3 regions of the Paenarthrobacter sp. NPDC092416 genome follow, and region 1 is predicted to be linked to each of the others. Evidence: riboswitches for the same ligand, from Rfam matches in the RefSeq annotation. Region 1 holds a riboswitch; each other region holds the start of a gene.

Region 1 (6,956 bases):
CGTCGCCCCCGCTCATGGTCATGGCGAGCGTTCCTACCAGGGCGCCAAGGATCATGGGGAACAGCGTGCCCAGGACACAGCCTGAGTACGATGCCCAGAATGCGGGGGCGGACCCCGTTCCTTGCGGCATGTAGCGGGAGTAGTCGGAGACGTATGGCGCGTAGGCCAACTGCCACAGTGCGGAGACCGAGATGGTCCCCATGAAACCGACCCAGTTGAAGTTGCCTTGTTCGAGGAAGCTGGCTGGCAGGCCGTGGACCACGAGGATCCAGACGAAGGCCAGCAGCAGTGCCAAACCCGCCGCGACGCTCAGGATGCGTGCATAAGCGTGGATGAGCCTGTAGCCGAAAATCGTGGCGATAACACTGACCACTCCGATGATGACGATGCCCGCGTCAACACTGATGCCCGGGCTCACCGCGGCCATTGCTTCGCCACCGAAGACGAGGTTCGCTGCGAAGAAGCCGACGTACATGACCACCACGATGACCACGATCAGCAGTGCCCCGAAGGAGCCGAACTGCCCGCGGGTCTGGATCATCTGCGCCACGCCCAGTTGCGGGCCTTGGGCGGAGTGCAGCGCCATGAAGATGCCGCCCACGATGTTGCCGATGATGATGCCCACGATCGCCGGCACAAAGCCGAGGCCGAACACCGTGGTGGCGAGTCCGCCTGTCACGATGGTCATGATCATGATGTTGGAGCCGAACCAGATGGTGAAGAGATCACGGGCTTTGCCGTGGCGCTCGTTGGCCGGGATGGGCTGGATGGTTTTGTCCTCGAGCCGGGGTACCTCTGTTGTGGGCGCGGTGCTCATGACGCAGTCCAACTTGCGGATTGCAGTTCACGGACTGAGGTGGCCTTGCTGCGGTTCACCATCAGCCCGAGGAGATCGAAGACCAAGGTGGCCGCGGCAACGGTGGTGATGTCCGCATGGTCGTAGGCCGGGGCGACCTCCACGACGTCGGCGCCCACGATGTTGATGCCGTTGAGTCCGCGGAGCAGGGCAAGGAGTTCGCGGGAGTGGAGTCCGCCCATCTCCGGGGTGCCCGTGCCGGGAGCGAACGCCGGGTCCAGGACGTCGATGTCGATGGAGACGTAGACCGGGGTGTCGCCGAGCCTGTCCTTGACCTGCTGGATGGCGGCCGGGACACCAATGACGTCCAGGTCTGAGCAGCGGATGATCTGGAATCCGAATTCGTGGTCCCGCAGGAAGTCGTTGCGGTCATAGACCGGGCCGCGGATACCAACATGCATCGACTTGTCCTCCACAAGGAGGCCTTCCTCGAAGGCCCGGCGGAAGATGGTCCCGTGCGTGATGGGCTGATCGAAGTAGGTGTCCCACGTGTCCAGGTGGGCGTCGAAGTGGAGCAACGCGACGGGACCGTGGACCTTGTTCAACGCCCTCAACATGGGCAACGCAATGGTGTGGTCGCCGCCGATGGAGATGAGCCGCTTGTCCTCACTGATCAGAGGCAGGGCCTGCTCCTCGATTTCACGAACAGCGCGGGCGATGTCATAGGGCGTGCACGCGATGTCGCCGGCATCCACAACCTGGGCTTCATACACCGGCTCAACGTCGAGCTCGGGGTGGTAGCCGGGGCGCAGGAGACGTGAGGCCTCGCGGACGGCGGCAGGACCGAAACGGGCGCCGGGCCGGAAGGAGGTTCCGCCGTCGAACGGTACGCCGACAATCGCAATGTCGTAGTCAGGGACGCGGTCGATTTGCGGGAGGCGGGCGAAGGTGCCGAGGCCTGCATACCGGGGGACTTTGGTGGCGTCGACGGGGCCGATGGGCTTGTGCGTTGTCATTCCGGGATCCTTCGTTAGCTGTGGTGCGGGCGGCCAAACCGCCGGCGTATCGGTGATGTTGCGCGATGCTCGCCGTTGAGCGGAAAGTTCGTTAGTTCCATTCTTGGTGACGCGTATCACTCCGGATAGCGGTACATTGACTACAAATGGCCGAGCCTCTTATACGAATGTCTAAGAGGCCCGAAATTCGGCCCATGCGTCAAGGAAGCGGAGCGCAATTCAATGGCAATCACAGTGGCCGAGCTCGTCGCCGAACCGCAGCTTGGGCTAACCCTGCTGGCGGGAGCTGAAGGTCGCGACAACCGCATCACCTGGGCCCACACCTCGGACCTGCCCCGGCTGTGGGAGTGGGTCACGGGCGGTGAGCTGATGATGACCAACGGGCTCTCCATCCCAGCTGACGCAGCAGGCCAGGTGGCGCTCGCCGAGGCGATGATGGACAGCGGCGCCAGTGCCCTGGCCATCGGCGAGAAGATGCACGCGCCCGAGCTGCTGCCGGAGTTCCTGGAAGCCTGCAACCGGCTGCCCCTGCCGCTGATCAACATTCCCTATCCGCTGCCGTTCATCGCGATCGCCCGCTCGGTGGCCGAGTCCTCCCTGCTCGAAGAATCGCGACGTTTGCGTCAGACCGCACGCGTGTACGACCTGCTGCGAACGGTGGGGGCGTCCGAGGACCACTGGCAAAGTCTGGTGCAAAGGCTGGCTGTAGAGCTCGACGCGGAGCTGTTCGTGGTGGATCGCCGTTGCCTCCATCCTTGGCATCCCGGGGGTCAGCGGCTCCCGGGCTTCCTCGCGGACGAATGGGCCCCGCAATCCGGGCAGGCGACACTTGCGGGAAAGAACTTCCAGTGGCACCGGGTTCGGGGCCGGCACGTGTTGACCGTGGACATCCCCACGCACGCCAATGCGCTCCTGGTGGTGCTGCCGAACACCGAACCGCACCCGGACGCCGTCGTACTTCTCCACGCCGCAACGGTGCTGGGACTGCAGCTCTCGCGCATCGTCCTCTCGCTGGAAGGCCGGCACCGGCTGGCGGGCGAGTTCCTGCTGCAGGCCATGGATGGCCGTTTGGGCGCAGCGGAAATGGAAAGCCGGCTGGCCGCTTTCGATGTGCCGGCAGACGATTTTCTGGTCGCCTCGATCTCAGCGGACGACGGCGACATCCTGGCGAACGTGCACATCGAACTGTGGCGACATGGAGTTTCGGCGGCGTCCTTGCGGCGAAACAACAGGCTGCACGTGGTGGTCCCGGCCGAGGTGGCCGACGACGTGCTGCTGCACTGTGCAGGGTCCAGCGCCACGATTGGCATCAGCGCACCGGCCTCCGTGGCCGGGCTTCAAAGGGCGCTGCAGGAGTCACTGTGGGCTCTCGGATCGGCCCGGGCGAACAAGCTGGGTTTGTCCCGCTACGCGCAAGGACCGTCATGGCTTGGCTTGACGGGTTTTGAGGAAGGGACGGCGTTGGTCAGGCGTCTCCTGGGCCCGATTTTCGACTACGAGCAGAGCCAGGAAGGCGATCTTATCGTCACGCTGAGGACCTATTTGGACTCGCAGCGCTCCTGGCAAAAAACCGCCGCGGCACTGTTCGCGCACCGGCAAACCATCATCTACCGGATGCGGAAAATCGGCGAGCTGACAGGGTTGGACATGGGCGAAACGTCCACTGTTGCCCAGTTGTGGTTTGCCCTGCAGATCCACGAAGCCATGCACCGGTAGGTATCGCTTGCTTGCGTTTTTTCGCGATCACCCGCTATGGTGTGAAGCGTGTCACTCATGAGTGGCACACACGCTTTTGATCTGCGGCGGGAGAGCCCTGCCGGTACATCCAGTCAGGCGCCGTAGGAGCAAATCCTCCCCAGGAATCTCTCAGGCCCATGTACCGCCGCGGTTAGGCAACTCTGGAAAGCAGTCCGGGAAACCGGGCTCACCGACGGTGCAAGCGGGCAATCGAGCCTGCGGAATCTCTCAGGTCCAATACAGAGCGGGGAGGAACCCCACATCATCGTGGCGCTCATTGGGCGCCTGAATCATGGAGTTCCTCTTGACTGTTCAATCAACCCCCACCGCCTTCGCGGACCGGCACATCGGCGCCCGCCGCCAAGCCGACGTTGACACCATGCTCAAGGCCATCGGCTACGACTCCGTAGACGGCCTGGTAGACGTCGCTGTCCCCGATTCCATCCGGCAAGCCACGCCGCTGACGCTCCAGGGTGCCCTCAGCGAAGTCCAGGTCCTGGCCGAGCTCCGCAAGCTCGCGTCCAAGAACAAGACCGCCATCCAGCTGATCGGCCAGGGCTACTACGACACCGTGACCCCGCCGGTGATCCGCCGCAACATTCTGGAAGCACCCGCCTGGTACACGGCTTACACCCCCTACCAGCCTGAGATTTCCCAAGGCCGCCTCGAAGCGCTCTTGAACTTCCAGACCATGGTCCAGGACCTCACAGGACTTCCTGTAGCCAACGCGTCGCTGCTGGACGAAGCAACCGCCGTGGCTGAGGCTGTGCTGCTGATGCGCCGGGCCAACAAGTCCAAAACCGCGAAGGACGGCAAGACCGTACTGGACGCCGACCTCCTGCCGCAGACCATCGCGATCGTGAAGGGCCGCGCCGAGGCGCTCGGCTTCGAGGTTGAGGTCGCCGACCTGTCCGCCGGGCTCCCCGACGGCGATATCAACGGCATCGTCCTGCAGCAGCCAGGCGTTTCCGGCCGCGTTTTCGACCACTCCGGCGTCATTGCGGAGGCCAAGGAACGCGGTGCCCTGGTGACGGTTGCGGCCGATTTGCTGGCGCTCACCCTCATCACGCCCCCGGGCGAGCAAGGTGCCGATATCGCCGTCGGAACCGCGCAGCGCTTTGGTGTTCCGCTGTTCTTCGGCGGTCCCCACGCGGCGTACATGGCTGTCCGCGAAGGCATGGAGCGCACGCTTCCGGGCCGGATCGTGGGCGTTTCCAAGGACAACGCCGGTGTGCCCGCCTACCGCTTGGCATTGCAGACCCGCGAGCAGCACATTCGCCGCGAGAAGGCCACGTCCAACATCTGCACTGCCCAGGCGCTGCTCGCCATCGTGGCGTCGATGTACGCCGTTTACCACGGTCCGGAAGGCCTGAAGGCGATCGCCGAAACCGTGCACGGCCACGCACGCACGCTCGCCACCACGCTGGTTAAGGCCGGCCGCGAACTCGTGTCCGACTCCTTCTTCGACACCCTCACAGTCCGCGTCCCGGGGAAGGCCGGCAAGGTCATCGCCGCTGCCGAAGCCCGGGGCATCAACCTGCGGGTCATTGACGCCGACACCGTAGGCGTCTCGGTTGATGAAACCACGACGCCGGAGGTCCTCTCCGCGGTGGCTGTCGCCTTTGGCGCCGGTCCGGTAGGGGACGCGACCGGTTTCGAACTGCCCTCGGATGTGGTCCGAACCAGCGATTTCCTGCAGCACCCCGTGTTCAATACGCACCGTTCCGAGACGCAGCTGTTGCGCTACATCCGCAAGCTGTCCGATCGGGACCTCGCACTGGATCGCACCATGATCCCGCTGGGCTCGTGCACCATGAAGCTCAACGCTACAGCTGAGATGGAAGCCATTTCCTGGCCCGAGTTCGCCTCCATCCACCCGTTCGCTCCGGATCACCAGACCGCTGGCTGGCGCGAACTGATTGAAGGTTTGGAAGCCGACCTCACCGAGATCACCGGCTACGACCAAGTTTCCATCCAGCCGAATGCCGGTTCCCAGGGTGAGCTCGCGGGCCTGCTCGCGATCCGCGGCTACCACCTCTCCCGTGGCGATGAGCAGCGCACTGTCTGCCTGATCCCGGCCTCGGCCCACGGCACCAACGCCGCCTCGGCCGTGTTGGCCGGCATGAAAGTTGTAGTTGTTGCTACCGCTGCCGATGGCACCATCGATCACGCGGACCTGACGGCGAAGATCGAAGCCAACAAGGATGTCCTGTCCTGCATCATGATCACCTACCCGTCCACACACGGTGTCTACGACGCCGATGTCCGCGAGGTCTGCGACGCGATCCACGCAGCCGGGGGCCAGGTGTACGTCGACGGCGCTAACCTCAACGCACTCGTTGGTTTGGCCCAGCCGGGCAAGTTCGGCGGCGACGTGTCCCACCTGAACCTGCACAAGACCTTCTGCATCCCGCACGGTGGCGGCGGTCCGGGTGTTGGCCCGGTCGCAGCCAAGGCTCACCTGGCACCGTTCATGCCGGGGGACGCGAACAATGTTTCGTCTGAAGGTGGCGTGGCCATCTCTGCATCCCGCTACGGCTCCGCCGGTGTGCTTCCGATTTCCTGGGCCTACGTGAAGCTCATGGGTGGCCAGGGCCTCACCGAAGCGACCAAGTCCGCTCTGCTTGCTGCGAACTACGTTGCCTCCCGCTTGGATGAGCACTTCCCGGTGCTCTACACCGGCGAAGGCGGACTCGTGGCCCACGAGTGCATCCTTGATCTTCGCGAATTGACGGCTCGCACGGGTGTTACCGCTGAAGATGTGGCGAAGCGCCTGATCGACTTCGGTTTCCACGCTCCCACGCTGGCGTTCCCCGTTGCGGGCACCCTGATGGTGGAGCCCACCGAGTCCGAGGATTTGGCGGAGATCGATCGCTTCATCGAAGCCATGATCACCATCCGCGCCGAAATCGAGCAGGTGGCCAGCGGTGATTTCACTGTTGAGAACTCGCCGCTGCGCAACGCGCCGCACACAGCTGCCGCCGTCGTGAGTTCCGACTGGGGCCGCGACTACCCGCGTGAGCAGGCAGCGTTCCCCGTCCACCACTTGAAGCAGGACAAGTACTTCCCGCCCGTGGGCCGGATCGACGGCGCCGCAGGCGACCGGAACCTCGTGTGCTCCTGCCCACCCCTTGAAGCGTTCGAGGACAACACCGCAGACTTCGAAAACTAAGGACTCCTGACATGTCTGAGAACTACACCGCCCTGTACGAGCAGCACAAAAAGGCCGGCGCTTCCTTTACGGACTTTGGCGGCTGGCAGATGCCCCTGAAGTACGAGTCCGAGCTCGCCGAGCACCACGCCGTCCGCAAGTCCGCTGGCCTGTTCGACCTCTCCCACATGGGGGAAGTCTGGGTCACAGGCCCGGACGCCGGCGCCTTCCTGGACTACGCGCTTGCCGGAAAGCT
Region 2 (6,956 bases), on a different contig from region 1:
TTGCTGCACCACTATCCGGACGCACCTTCGCTTCACGCCGGGATCTTGATGCGGCGCTCATCGCGTACTTGGACGATGACGCCCGGCGCTCGGCCTTGGGCGAAGCGGATCCCGTGAAAATGGCTATCGGGGCCCTCCATGCGGGCAGGGCAGTCCTCAAATCCGCGGTGGCTGACGGCGGAATTACGGACGAGTCATGGCTGGCCGGGTTGCGCGGCTGGTTCGAGTCGTTCGTTGAGGGTCTCGCCAGCGGGCCACCGGCCCTGCGCTCGGAGCAGCTGGCCGCATTGGCGCGTGCCGGCGTCGTGAGTTTCGTTGGACCGGACCCAAAATTCAGTGTGGACCGTACTGCCGGCGTTTTCCATGCGGTCTCGCCATGGGTCCATGACGCGCCGGCACAAGCCCGGACGCTGATCGAGGCGATGTCGCCGGCCAACAAGGTGGGCGCCAATATTTCCCCCTTGCTGAAACAGCTCATGGCCGATGGCCTGGTGCGCACCAAAATCATGATGAGCGCAGAAGGAACCCCGGTTCAGACCAGTGGCTTGGACGTGGAACCTCATCCTTACAGACCTGTAGGTGCCAACGGATCGGTGACGCAGGGGATCTACGTTTTGGGGCTGCAGTTGTCTGCCTCGCAGTGGGGTACGGCCATCGCAGCCGAAGCCACACCCGCAACAGGACCGGCCTATCCCAGTGGACAAAGGACTCTCCGGGATGCCGACGAAATAGCCCGCAGCATCCTCGACCAGTAGCCGGTTGCAACAGGCCAGCGGTTGCGGTGCGCGCCGTGGTTCGTTACTGTGTGAGCTGCATCACCGTTTTAGGTGTGCACGCTTTTGATCTGCGGCGGGAGAGTCCTGCCGGTACATCCAGTCAGGCGCCGTAGGAGCAAACCCTCCCCAGGAATCTCTCAGGCCCATGTACCGCCGCGGCGAGGCAACTCTGGAAAGCAGTCAGGCCTTGGTCCTGGCTCACCGAAGGTGCAAGCAGGCCCATGCCTGCGGAAACTCTCAGGTCCACGACAGAGCGGGGAGGAACCCGAATCATTGTGGCACCCTGTGCCGCCTGAACGATGGAGTTCCTCATGACGATTCAGCGCCCACCTTCCTCAGTTCCCGATTCACCACATCTAGAGCGTCAGCTCAGCAACCGCCACATCCAGCTGATCGCGATCGGTGGGGCGATTGGAACGGGCCTCTTCATGGGCTCGGGCAAGACCATTTCCGCCGCGGGCCCATCCGTGATTTTCGTCTACATGATCATCGGCTTCATGTTGTTTTTCGTCATGCGGGCCATGGGCGAACTGCTCCTGAGCAACCTGAATTACAAGTCCTTCAGCGACTTCGCCGCCGACCTGCTCGGCCCATGGGCCGGCTTCTTCACTGGCTGGACCTACTGGTTCTGCTGGGTCATTACGGGCATCGCGGACGTCATTGCGATCGCCGGGTACTCCCAGGAACTCTGGCCGGCCCTCCCGCTATGGGTGCCCGGGTTGATCACCATCGGCATTCTCCTGCTCCTGAACCTTGCCACGGTGAAGGCCTTCGGCGAGACCGAGTTCTGGTTCGCGCTTATCAAGATCATCGCCATCGCGGCTCTCATCATCGTGGGCCTCTTCATGATCTTCAGCGGCTTCCAGTCCGACGCCGGACCGGCCAGCTTCACCAACCTCTGGAGCCACGGCGGATTCTTCCCGAACGAGTTCATGGGCTTCGTGGCGGGCTTCCAGATCGCCGTCTTCGCGTTCGTGGGCATTGAGCTTGTGGGAACCACCGCCGCTGAGGCCAAGGACCCGGAAAAGAACCTGCCCAAGGCCATCAACTCCATTCCGATCCGCGTGCTGCTTTTCTACGTGGGCGCCCTCATCATCCTGATGTCCGTCACCCCCTGGACCCAGTTCGCAGCCGGACACAGCCCCTTCATCGCCATGTTCTCCCTGGCCGGACTCGGCGCGGCGGCCACCATCGTCAACCTGGTGGTCCTGACCTCGGCCATGTCCTCGGCCAACTCGGGCATCTACTCCACGTCCCGCATGGTCTACGGCCTGGCCCAGGAAGGTGACGCTCCCGCCGCGTTCGGGGCGCTGTCCGGACGCAAAGTACCCCGTAACGCCCTGTTCCTTTCCTGCGTACTGCTGTTGTCCGGCGTCGTCCTCATGTATGCCGGCCAGGACATCGGCAAGGCGTTCGACATGGTCACTACCGTGTCCGCGGTCTGCTTTGTCTTCGTGTGGTCCATCATTTTGGCCAGCTACATCGCTTTCCGGAAGCGTCGTCCGCACCTTCACGACGCCTCGGCGTTCAAAATGCCCGGTGGCGTCGCCATGGTGTGGGTGGTGTTCGCGTTCTTCGCCTTCGTTCTCTGGACGCTGACTACCCAGCCGGACACACTCGCCGCGCTTCTGGCCACGCCGGTGTGGTTCCTGATCCTCGGCGTCGCATGGTTCGTGCTGCGCCGCCGCCCGGCACACTTGGCCCGCTACGCGGTGTTCCAGGCGGAGCTGGAGAAGGACTCCAAGCGCGCACAGGAGCCGGAACCGGCACAGAAGTAGGAGCACTAACAAGGCAGGGCCCGTCACCACGAACATTGGTGACGGGCCCTGCCCTTGTTGGTGCTAAGAAGCGTTTAGCCCCTGAGGCACTTCTGGTACTCCAACCACTCAAACGCGTACCGGAGCCAGCCCACAATGTCGTACCACTTGGCTGGCTTGACCGGGGGAATGCACTGCGGCGGGTTCGGACCGCTGCTGGCAACGTTCACCAGTGCCTTCACCACGGTTCCGGACTCGACGGCGGTCAACACCAAAGTGCCGGTGCCTCCAGCTGCCGAGGCGGGAACCTTAAGGTCCACGGTGGCCGCACCTGCGGTGGCCGGAACGGAACCAAGCGCCACGGCGGTACCCTTGCTGTCAATGAACACGGCGTTGAGCGAGGCGTTGGCCGGGCTGCCGATGGAGGTCAGGTTGAGCTTGGATATGGCCAGTGCCATGGACTCGCCGGCCTTCACCTCGGCAGCTGTGGAGTTCACCACGGCAACAGAGCGGCGTGCGAAGTCAGGGGACACCGGCTTGTGTTCCTGCAGGTACTTGATCCACGCATCACGATCCACCAGGCCAGTGTCCTTCGTGTTGCTGCCTTCCTTGAAGACCCGGAAGTTGTCACCACCGGTGGCTAGGAAGCTGAAAGTACCGATCCTGTACTGCACGCCAGGATCAATGACAGCGCCGTTCACCCAGATTCCCGTGACGCGATCGCCCGCCGGACGGGCGGCGTCGTAGGTGTAGTTGACGTTCTTGGAAAGGCCCAGCTGCTGGTAAGGGCGGCTGGGCACCGTTCCATCAGGGTTGGTCTGCCACTGCTGCTCAAGAAGCGTCTTGAACTGGGCTCCTGTCAGGGAAGTGGTCCACAGGTTGTTCACGAACGGCAGGACCGCATTCGCTTCGGCATAGGTGATGGTCCCGTCCGGAGCGTAGTACAGCTCGTTGCGGAGTCCGCCGGGGTTCACGACGCCGATCTCCGCCGCGCCGAGTTCAGGCACCTTGAGCGTGTCAACCAGCGAATCCGCAACGAGGTTGCCGAGCGTGGATTCGTTCGCGCGGTCGTCACGCTTCGGGGCACCGCCGGTCGGGTCAGGCGTGAAGGCCGTGGTGATATCGGCGGTCACCGCACCCACCGGCTGGTTGCCAATCACGGCAGCATCCGCGAGGGCTTTGTCCACGATCGTCTTGACGGCAGCCACCCGCGGATACGCTGCCACAAGGCTCTCCGACGTGTCCGTGGTCCGGTCCACAATGGCGGCCTTGTAGGCGTTTACGGTCATGGACGCGGTATCAACCGTGAGCGTCACGCTTCCCACGTTTTCACCGTAGTTGCCCGTCTGCACGATCGGCCGGGTCTTTCCAGTGGGCTGGCCGTTTGTGTCCAGCACCGGTGCGTCCCAAGCGTATTCCTTGTGCGTATGACCCGTAAAAATCGCGGCCACGTCGGGAGTGGTTTCCCGCACGAGCTTGGCGAACGGGCCACCGGCCGCGACTTCCTGCTCCAAGGTGGCGCCTTCAGGCGTACCGGAAGCAGCGCCGTCGTGGTTTTCCACGATGATCAGATCGGCCAGGTCTTCTGCCTTGATCTTTGCGGCGACCCGGTTGATGGCTTCCACTGGATCACCGAACTCAAGGTCCGTGATGCCGGCGGGAGTCACCAGCGACGGCACTTCCTGCGTCACGGTGCCGATGACAGCCACCCGTACACCGTTCATCTCCAGAACCTTGTACTCCGGCAGGACCGGCGTGGTGGTGCCCTTCTGGTAAACGTTGGCGCCCAGGTAGGCGAACTTCGCGTTGGCACCTCCGGCAATGACACGGTCCCGCAGATCCTGCCAGCCGCCGTCGAACTCATGGTTGCCCACGGCAGAAGCCCGCAGCTCCAGCGCGTTCAAGACGTCGATAGTGGGCTGGTCCTTCGCCACCGAGGAAGCGAAGAGTGAGGCACCGATGTTGTCGCCGGCAGAGATAAAGGCGGTTGCACCGGGAGCGGCCGCCGCGCGGAGCTTCTCCACGGTGCCGGCAAAGAGCACGGTGTTGGTGTCGATTCGACCGTGGAAGTCGTTGATGCCCAGGAACTGCAGGTCAACGGTGGCCGGCGCATCAGGATTCAGGTTCAAGCCCACAACCACGGGATCGTGATCGCTGGCCCGGAACTCGTCACCGGCATAGTAGTTGGTCACATTGTTGTTATACCTGCTGTACTCCAGGGCCACTGACTCTACCGAGTTGATGTTCCAGATGTCCGTTCCAGTGACTGCCTTATGGGCCGCCGGGGACGCCAAAATGTGGTCCAAAGAGCCCACCATTCCGCCGAAGAGATAGGAGTGCTTGCCCGTCCCGGCTTCCAGGTCCGTGTAACCCGCGCCGGTGAGGACGTTGATGGGGTCCTCCTTGGCATAGGCGTTGAAGTCGCCAATGAGAAACACCTTGTCGGTGCCCTTGGTGGCCTGGAGGTCGTTGCTAAAGGCCAGCAGCGATTCTGCCTGCTTGGTGCGGGCGATGTTTGAGGCGCCCTGGCCCTTGTCGGTATCGTCCGGAGTGGCCGCGGAGCCCTTGGACTTGAAGTGGTTCACAATCGCGATGAACTTCTTGTCAGCGTCCCCGCCCACAGGTTTGAAGACCTGCGCCAGCGGCTTGCGTGCGCTCGCGAAAGCGACGGTGTCGTTGTGGATGATGGATTCGCCCACGGGTTCTGCCACAGCCTTCTTGAAGATGAACGCGGTGCGGATCATGTCTTCGTCGCTCAGCGGGGGAGCGTTGGCCGGTGTCCGTACGTAGTCCCACACGCCGGGTGTTTTGACGTTGAGGGCTTCCACCAGCTTGGACAGGGCGTCGTCGCGGTTCTTGCCGAATTGTGCCGAGTTTTCGATCTCTTCAAGGGAAACGACGTCGGCACCGGCCTTCATGATGGCAGCGACGATCTTGGCCTGCTGGCGCTCGAAGTTCGCCGCGTTGGCCGCGCCACGGGCATTACAACCATCTTTGACGGTGATCGGGTTGCCCTCACGGTCCGTATGGAACGTGCAGCCGGCAAGTTGGTCACCGGTGGTGGGGAAGTAGTTCAGCACGTTGAAAGAGGCCAGTTTGAGGCTCCCGCCAACGTCAGCCGGACCTTCAGGCCGGGTTGCGGTGAAGCTTGCCGGCTGGACTTCGTGCGCATTTGCCGGAGTGAGTGGTGCGAGGGGCTGGAACTTCCAGGAGTTGTTGCCGTATCCGAGGATGACGTTCGTCCGGAACCGGACCGGAGAGCCCACACGAACAGGATCGGACGTTGTCAGATAAGGCAGTTGCTGTGCCTTGGTAGCCGCGTCCTTGAGGAAGTTGGTAGAAGCGCCGTCGTCAAGCTTGATGCCGCGTAGCGCGTTGTCTGCCACCACGCCGGCGTATTCCGCCGAACCGTAGGCGGCCACAGCCGTCGGCTGCACCAGCGGCGACGTTCCGGCGGCCAGGCCGATTTCACCGTACTGGTTCAGGGAGTAGTTATCAGTGACGGTGAAGTCGCCCTCCGGCGTCAACAGCATGCCCTCGAGACTCTCCCGGGCGGACTCATTGGCCGGCATCGTGAAGGGCGTTGCCTTGACCTCGGAGGCTGCTTCGCTCAGCTTCTTAAGTCCGGCGGCCTCGACGGTGAGCTGGGTCTGATTGGCGAACTCGCTCACAACACCGGTGAGCTCCACGTGGTCACCCGGCTGGACCGTTCCCGCCGTCGTGGGCGAGTAAACGAACAAAGCGTCCGACGCCGACCTTGCCGCCTCGCCACCGCTACCGGGGGTCTGGACGTAGTAGCCGTTGAAACCGCCCGTGGCATAGACCGCTGTGATCTTGCCGCTGGTGGTCACTGTGCTGCCAACGAAGGGGCTCGCTGCGCCGGTTCCTTGGATTTCGGCTATCGCTTTGACGCCGGGTCCAGGATCAGGAGGAGTTGTACCGCCTCCGGTGGCCGTGGGCGTGATGGTGGCGCTGAGCTTGAAATCCGCACCGTTGGAGTCCGTGTCTGCGCCGTTGCTCCGGTTCAGGCTCTTGACGTCCGTGTTGCTGGCGGGTGCGGCCGCGGCCGTGGTTTCGAACGTGTTGGACGTGCCGTAGCCGAGGAGGTCGGCGATGACCGGGTTGCCGGTCACAGACCCCACGGCCAGAGGAGACACGGCAGTGGTTTGCTTGGCCAAAACCAAAGTCCCGGATGTGCCGCTGGGGTTGAGCGTGCCGGACGCCTGGACATCGGCCGCCGGGAGATCCGGAGCCGTGGACGTGCCGCTGTTGGTTGCCCCCTGGATCAGGAAATAGCCCTTGGCCGGAATGGAGCCGGTCAGGGACGTGATGCCGGTGGGCGCCCCCGTCCCGGCGCCCGACCTGTATTGGAGTGACCAACCGGCCAGGCTGACGGCGTCGTCCGAGCTGTTGTAAAGCTCCA
Region 3 (6,956 bases), on a different contig from region 1:
CGAGTGGATCTGTCCCACTGTCACCACGGCGGAATCACTGGCGGCGAGTTCCCTGGCGACGATCCCTTGCAAACGCATGGTTGCAGCGGCGGCCATGAGCACGGGATCGATGGTTGTTTCGGGCCGCGAGCCGTGACCACCACGTCCGTGAAGTGTCACATTGAGGGAATCGGCCGAGGCCATGGTGACGCCGGGCCGGACACCGAACCACCCGGCCGGGAACGGCGCCACATGCTGGCCCAGTACAACATCGGGCTTGGGCACCAAGTCATAGAGACCGTCCGCGACCATCGCCTGCGCTCCGCCGCCCCATTCCTCGGCCGGCTGGAACACCGCGATCAGGGTTCCTTGCCATTCGTGCTTCTGGCCGGCGAGCATTTCCACCGCTCCGATAAGGCAGCTCACGTGGACGTCGTGCCCGCACGCATGCATCACCGGCACGTCTTTTCCGTCATGGTCGACGCCGACTGCCGAGCTTGCGTAGTCCAGCCCGGTGGCTTCCTTGACGGGCAGCCCATCCATATCGGCGCGGAGCATGACAACCGGGCCGGGACCGTTTTCGAGGACGCCCACTACGCCGGTTTTGCCTACATAGCGGTGCACCACGAACCCCAGCTCATCCAGGTGCCTGCCGACGATTTCGGCCGTTCGTACTTCCTGGAACGAGAGCTCCGGATTCGCGTGGAGGTCTTTGTAGAGTTCTTCAAGATCGATTGTCATGAGGGATTACCCTTACCGTTCGACTCCGCAGGTTTGGCCAGTGTATCGAGATACAGGAATGCCGGGCCGCATCGGTGGCCCGGCATTCCCGGTTCGAAAGAACCTACTTCGCCTTCGGAACGCTGCGGAGTACGACGGCGGCAAGCACCGCCGCGCCGGCCATCAGTACCAGCCCAATCGCCGCAGTGATGTGGACCCCGGATTCGAAAGCTGTCCGGGCGGCGGCTGTCAGTGCGTCCGACAGGGGAGCGGGTAGTGCAGCGGCGGCGTCCACGGCGCCGGCCAGTGTCTCCCCGGAATTCCCTGCAGAATTGGCGGAGAGACCATCAGGCAGGATGAGGTTGTGCTGGTAGGAAGCCGTGAGGATCGAGCCGAGGACCGCAGTTCCCAGCAGCGAACCGAGCTCGTACCCTGTCTCAGAGATCGCTGATGCAGCGCCGGCCTTGGCTGCCGGCACGGCACCAAGGATGAGGTCGTTGGAGATCGTCTCCGCGGCACCCGCGCCTATAGCCAGTACGGTCAAGGCCGACAGCAGGAATACAGGCCCGGTTCCGTGGTCACCTACAGCTACTACGAGGTATCCGACGGCGCTGAGGGTCAGGCCGCCTGCCACAACGAAACCTGGCCGCACACGCTTGACCAGGGGCACCACCAGCAGGCCGGCGGCCACTGTTGCCAGGAGTGCGGGAATCATGGCGATCCCGGCTTCCATGGGGGACTGGCCCTCAACGAGCTGCAGGTGCTGGGCAAAGAAGTAGATGAAGCCCGTCATGGAGAACAAGGAGAGCACGTTCGCCACGATCGCGGTGCTGAACACCTTGTTCTTGAACAAGCGGACATCGAGCATCGGGGCCGCAAGGTGCCGTTGGCGCCGGACAAAGAGAATGCCCATGATGAGGCCGAAGCCCATGAAGGCCACTGCGGAGGCGCCGAATCCATGCACGGCGAATTCTTTGATGCCGTAGACGAACGGGGCCATGGTCAGGACGGACAGGGCAATGCTGGGCACGTCGACCCGACCGGGATTGGCATCTTTGGATTCCGGGATGAAGGTGGTTCCGAAGGCCAGGAGCGGCAGGAGCAGGAAGGTAGCCACCAGGAACACGGCGCCCCACCAGAAATGCTCCACGAGCCAGCCGCCAAAGATCGGCCCAAGTGCGGCGCCGCCGGAAAAGCCGGCCGCCCAAACTGCGATCGCGAGCCGCCGGCGGTTGGGGTCCACAAAGATGTTCCTGATCAGCGACAGCGTGGATGGCATCAGCATCGCGCCAAACACACCCAACGCGGCCCGGCCGGCAATGAGCCATTCCGCCGATGGTGCAAACGCCGTGGCCGCCGAGACTGCAGCGAAGCCGGTGCTGCCGATCAGGAGCAGCCGACGCCGACCGATCCTGTCGCCGAGGTTGCCCATGGAGACCAGCAGTGCAGCCAGGACCAGCGGGTATGCGTCCACGATCCAGAGCAGCTGCACGCCACCCACGTCCAGGGTGCGGGCAATTTCCGGCAGGGCGAAGGTGAGGGCGGTGTTGTCCACTGCTACCAGCAGTACCGGGAACATCAAGAGTGCCAGGGCGGTCCAGTCGCGCCACGGTGCCGGCTGGCGCGCGGCGGACGCCTGGGCGGGGCTCTCAATCGCGACGGGCCTGCGCACGGCGGTCCCGCGCTCGACGGTCCCGCGCTCGACGGTCTCTTGTTCGGTGGTACGGGGGCTGGGGGTAGAGGACAAAGTGAACATGCCCCTAACTGTACCGTCCAGACGGTACAGTTACAAATGTCGAACGATGCACCTTTAGGGAATGATGTACTCATGCCACGAAAACCTGTTGCCCGGGACGCTGTCCTGGATGCCTACGAAGCCCTTCTGATTGAGGTGGGGGAGCGTGCTGCCACGCTCGACGCCGTCGCCAAGCGGGCAGGGGTCTCCAAAGGCGGGTTGCTGTATCACTTCCCGAGCAAGGAATCCCTGATCAGCGCCTTGCTTGAGCGCTTGGATCAGCTGGCTCAGGAGGATATCGAGCAAATGAAGGCTGCGCCCGACGGCTCTGCCGTGTACTTCATTCGGTCATCGCTCTGGGCCGGAACACCCATGGACCGGGCCTTCGTCGCAGCGACCCGACTGGCTGAAGTGGCCCACGAAGAGACCCGACGCCGGTTCGCGGGCATTCAACAGCAGTGGCTCGATGTCCTGGCCGAAGACGTGGGGCCTGAGGTTGCCAAAGCCGTGAGCTACATGGGCGACGGGCTGTATTTCAACGCGATGTTCGAAGGCGGCCAAGAAGGCGGACAGGAGGGCGGCAACGCCGGTCGGGAGGCCGACGTCGAAATCCTGCTCCGGGTCCTGGACCGCCTGCGGAAGTAACCAGTCATCCATTTGCGGCGGGGCCCGCCGCGTAGGACAATTAACCCTTGTGGCCTGTCCATAAATTGGTCGCAACAACTGAATACGCCTTTGATCTGCGGCGGGAGAGTCCTGCAAGCAAGTGATGCGGGCGCCGTAGGAGCAAACCCTCCCCAGGAATCTCTCAGGCCCATGCACCGCCGCGGCGAGGCAACTCTGGAAAGCAGCAGGCAATCAGTCCGCGCCACTGGCGCCAAAGATGCTGTGCTCACCGACGGTGCAAGCGATGTGCCATGCGAAAGCGTGGCAGCGTGGAAACTCTCAGGTCCAATACAGAGCGGGGAGGAACCCGAGCCGCTGTGGCGTACCCAAACGCCGCCCAAGTATTGGAGTTCCTTCGTGACGGTTAGTTCTGCCTCCACCACCTTCGTCGATCGGCATATTGGCGCCCGCCGCCAGGCCGACATTGACACCATGCTGAAGTCCGTCGGTTACGACACCGTGGACTCGCTGGTAGATACCGCAGTTCCCAACGACATCCGCCAGGATGTTGCGCTGACTCTGCAGAACGCCCTGAGCGAGGTCGAGGTTCTTGCCGAGCTGCGCAAGCTGGCCTCGAAGAACAAGACGGCCGTTCAGATGATCGGCCAAGGTTACTACGACACCGTGACGCCTCCGGTGATCCGCCGCAACATCCTCGAAGCGCCGGCCTGGTACACCGCGTACACCCCGTACCAGCCTGAAATCTCGCAGGGCCGCCTCGAAGCACTCCTGAACTTCCAGACCATGGTCCAGGACCTTGTGGGCCTGCCGATCGCCAACGCCTCCCTGCTGGACGAAGCAACGGCAGTGGCCGAGGCAGTCCTTATGATGCGCCGGGCCAATAAGTCCACCGGACAAAACGCAGCCGCCAGGGACGGCAAGACCGTCCTTGACGCCGATTGCCTGCCGCAGACCATCGCGATCGTGAAAGGCCGCGCCGAGGCACTCGGGTTCGAGGTTGAGGTCGCTGACCTCTCGCTCGGGCTCCCGGAAGGCGCCATCAACGGCGTCGTCCTCCAGCAGCCGGGCGCTTCCGGCCGCGTGTTCGACCACTCCGGCGTCATTGCCGACGCCAAGGAACGCGGTGCCCTGGTGACGGTCGCAGCAGACCTGCTCTCCCTGACGCTCATCACGCCTCCGGGCGAGCAGGGCGCCGATATCGCCGTCGGTTCGGCCCAGCGCTTGGGCGTTCCGCTGTTCTTCGGCGGCCCGCACGCTGCGTACATGGCCGTCCAGAAGGGGCTCGAGCGTTCCATGCCCGGCCGTCTGGTGGGCGTTTCCAAGGACGACGCCGGTGTCCCTGCCTACCGCTTGGCGCTGCAGACCCGCGAGCAGCACATCCGCCGCGAGAAGGCCACGTCCAACATCTGCACTGCCCAGGCGCTGCTCGCCATCGTGGCGTCGATGTACGCCGTTTACCACGGTCCCGAAGGCCTGAAGGCGATTGCTGAGACCGCCCACGGCCACGCCCGGACCCTCGCCGCTTCCCTGAAGGCTGCCGGCGTCGAGGTCCTTCACGGTTCCTTCTTCGACACGATCACCGTCAGCGTTCCCGGTAAGGCTGCCGAAATCGTCGCCGCCGCCGAGGCAAAGGGAATCAACCTGCGCGGCATCGACGCCGACACCGTCGGCATCTCCGTTGACGAGACGACCACGACGGCGGTTGTCGCCGACGTCGCAGCCGTCTTTGGCGCTTCGGTCACCGAAACCGCTGAAGGCTTTGCGCTGGAGGCATCCGTTGAGCGCTCGAGCGATTACCTGCAGCACCCGGTGTTCAACACCCACCGTTCCGAGACCCAGTTGCTGCGCTACATCCGCAAGCTCTCGGACCGCGACCTCGCACTGGATCGCACCATGATCCCGTTGGGTTCCTGCACCATGAAGCTCAACGCCACGGCCGAGATGGAAGCCATTTCCTGGCCCGAGTTCGCCTCCATCCACCCGTTCGCTCCGGACTCCCAGACCGAAGGCTGGCGTGAACTCATCGCCGACCTCGAATCCCAGCTGACCGAAATCACTGGCTACGACCAAGTCTCCATCCAGCCGAATGCCGGTTCCCAGGGCGAGCTCGCGGGCCTTCTTGCGATCCGCGGCTACCACCACTCCCGTGGCGATGAGCAGCGCAACGTCTGCCTCATTCCGGCTTCCGCGCACGGCACCAACGCGGCCTCTGCGGTGCTCGCAGGCATGAAGGTTGTTGTTGTGGCTACCGCCGCTGACGGCACCATCGACCACGCCGACCTCAAGGCCAAGATCGAGGCCAACAGGGACGTCCTCTCGGCCATCATGATCACCTACCCGTCCACGCACGGTGTCTACGATGCCGACGTTCGCGAGGTCTGCGACGCCATCCATGAGGCCGGCGGCCAGGTGTACATCGACGGCGCCAACCTCAACGCACTCGTTGGTTTGGCCCAGCCGGGCAAGTTCGGCGGCGACGTTTCACACTTGAACCTGCACAAGACCTTCTGCATCCCGCACGGCGGTGGCGGACCGGGCGTTGGCCCGGTCGCAGCCAAGGCACACCTCGCGCCGTTCATGCCGGGCGACGCAACATCCTGGACCGAAGGCAACGACGTCCCGATTTCCGCATCCCGTTTTGGCTCGGCCGGCGTGCTGCCGATCTCCTGGGCCTACGTAAAGCTCATGGGAGGTCAGGGCCTCACCGAAGCAACCAAGTCTGCGCTGCTCGCTGCGAACTACATCGCTTCCCGCCTCAACGACCACTTCCCGGTTCTCTACACGGGCGAAGGCGGACTCGTGGCCCACGAGTGCATCCTGGACCTGCGCGAACTCACGGCCAAGACCGGCGTCACCGCTGAGGACGTTGCCAAGCGCCTCATCGACTTCGGCTTCCACGCACCCACGCTGGCGTTCCCCGTTGCGGGAACGCTCATGGTGGAACCCACCGAGTCCGAAGACCTCGTGGAGATCGACCGCTTCATCGAAGCCATGATCACCATCCGCAAGGAAATCGACCAAGTTGCCCACGGCGACTTCACGGTAGAGAACTCGCCGCTGCGCAAGGCACCCCACACAGCGGCCGCCGTCGTAAGTTCTGATTGGGACCGCGCGTACCCGCGCGAGCAGGCCGCCTTCCCGGTCCACCACCTCAAGCAGGACAAGTACTTCCCGCCTGTTGGCCGCATTGACGGCGCGGCCGGTGACCGCAACCTCGTGTGCTCTTGCCCGCCGATCGAAGACTTCGAGAACTAAGGACGGTCCCGCAATGACTGAGAATTACACAGCTCTCTACGAAGAGCACAAGAAGCTGGGCGCGTCCTTCACCGATTTCGGTGGCTGGCAGATGCCGCTCAAGTACTCCTCCGAGTTGGCCGAACACCACGCAGTGCGCAAGTCTGCCGGCCTGTTCGACCTCTCCCACATGGGCGAAGTCTGGGTCACCGGACCGGAAGCCGCTGCATTCCTCGACTACGCCCTGGTAGGCAAGATCTCTGCCATGGCCATCGGCAAGGCCAAGTACTCGCTGATCTGCCAGGAAGACGGCGGCATCATCGATGACCTCATCACGTACCGTCGTGGCGAGGACAAGTTCCTCGTGGTGCCGAACGCCGGCAACGCCAAGGTAGTGGCTGCTGCGCTGCTGGAGCGCGCCGCTGGTTTCGACGTGGTTGTTGAGGACGCTTCCGCCGAGACCTCGCTGATTGCTGTCCAAGGTCCGCGGGCCGAAGCCATCCTCCTGCGCCTTGTGCCCGCAGAGCAGCACGCGCTGGTCACCGAACTGAAGTACTACGCCGCTGTTGAGGTCCCGTTCACGTTCGACGGCGGCACCCAGGATCTGCTGCTGGCCCGCACCGGATACACCGGCGAAGACGGCTTCGAGATCTTCGTGGCC

What was found. Region 1 has a riboswitch for glycine ahead of gcvP (aminomethyl-transferring glycine dehydrogenase). Riboswitches for the same ligand answer to the same signal wherever they lie in the genome.
Region 2: linked by a shared signal. The riboswitch ahead of cycA (D-serine/D-alanine/glycine transporter) and the one ahead of gcvP (aminomethyl-transferring glycine dehydrogenase) in region 1 are both predicted to bind glycine.
Region 3: linked by a shared signal. The riboswitch ahead of gcvP (aminomethyl-transferring glycine dehydrogenase) and the one ahead of gcvP (aminomethyl-transferring glycine dehydrogenase) in region 1 are both predicted to bind glycine.

What each region holds. Positions count from the first base shown of each region.
Region 1 is NZ_JBIVQG010000020.1:55,408-62,363, forward strand. It holds gene ACIQC5_RS22880 (purine-cytosine permease family protein) at 1-817, opposite strand, end outside; gene speB (agmatinase) at 814-1,812, opposite strand; gene ACIQC5_RS22890 (PucR family transcriptional regulator) at 2,035-3,528, shown strand; glycine riboswitch at 3,606-3,704, shown strand; gene gcvP (aminomethyl-transferring glycine dehydrogenase) at 3,854-6,721, shown strand; gene gcvT (glycine cleavage system aminomethyltransferase GcvT) at 6,733-6,956, shown strand, end outside.
Region 2 is NZ_JBIVQG010000009.1:134,850-141,805, forward strand. It holds gene ACIQC5_RS16965 (FAD/NAD(P)-binding protein) at 1-755, shown strand, start outside; glycine riboswitch at 841-939, shown strand; gene cycA (D-serine/D-alanine/glycine transporter) at 1,088-2,554, shown strand; gene ACIQC5_RS16975 (ExeM/NucH family extracellular endonuclease) at 2,629-6,956, opposite strand, start outside.
Region 3 is NZ_JBIVQG010000015.1:2,098-9,053, reverse strand. It holds gene ACIQC5_RS20840 (amidohydrolase) at 1-720, opposite strand, end outside; gene ACIQC5_RS20835 (MFS transporter) at 824-2,455, opposite strand; gene ACIQC5_RS20830 (TetR/AcrR family transcriptional regulator) at 2,528-3,079, shown strand; glycine riboswitch at 3,171-3,268, shown strand; gene gcvP (aminomethyl-transferring glycine dehydrogenase) at 3,458-6,316, shown strand; gene gcvT (glycine cleavage system aminomethyltransferase GcvT) at 6,330-6,956, shown strand, end outside.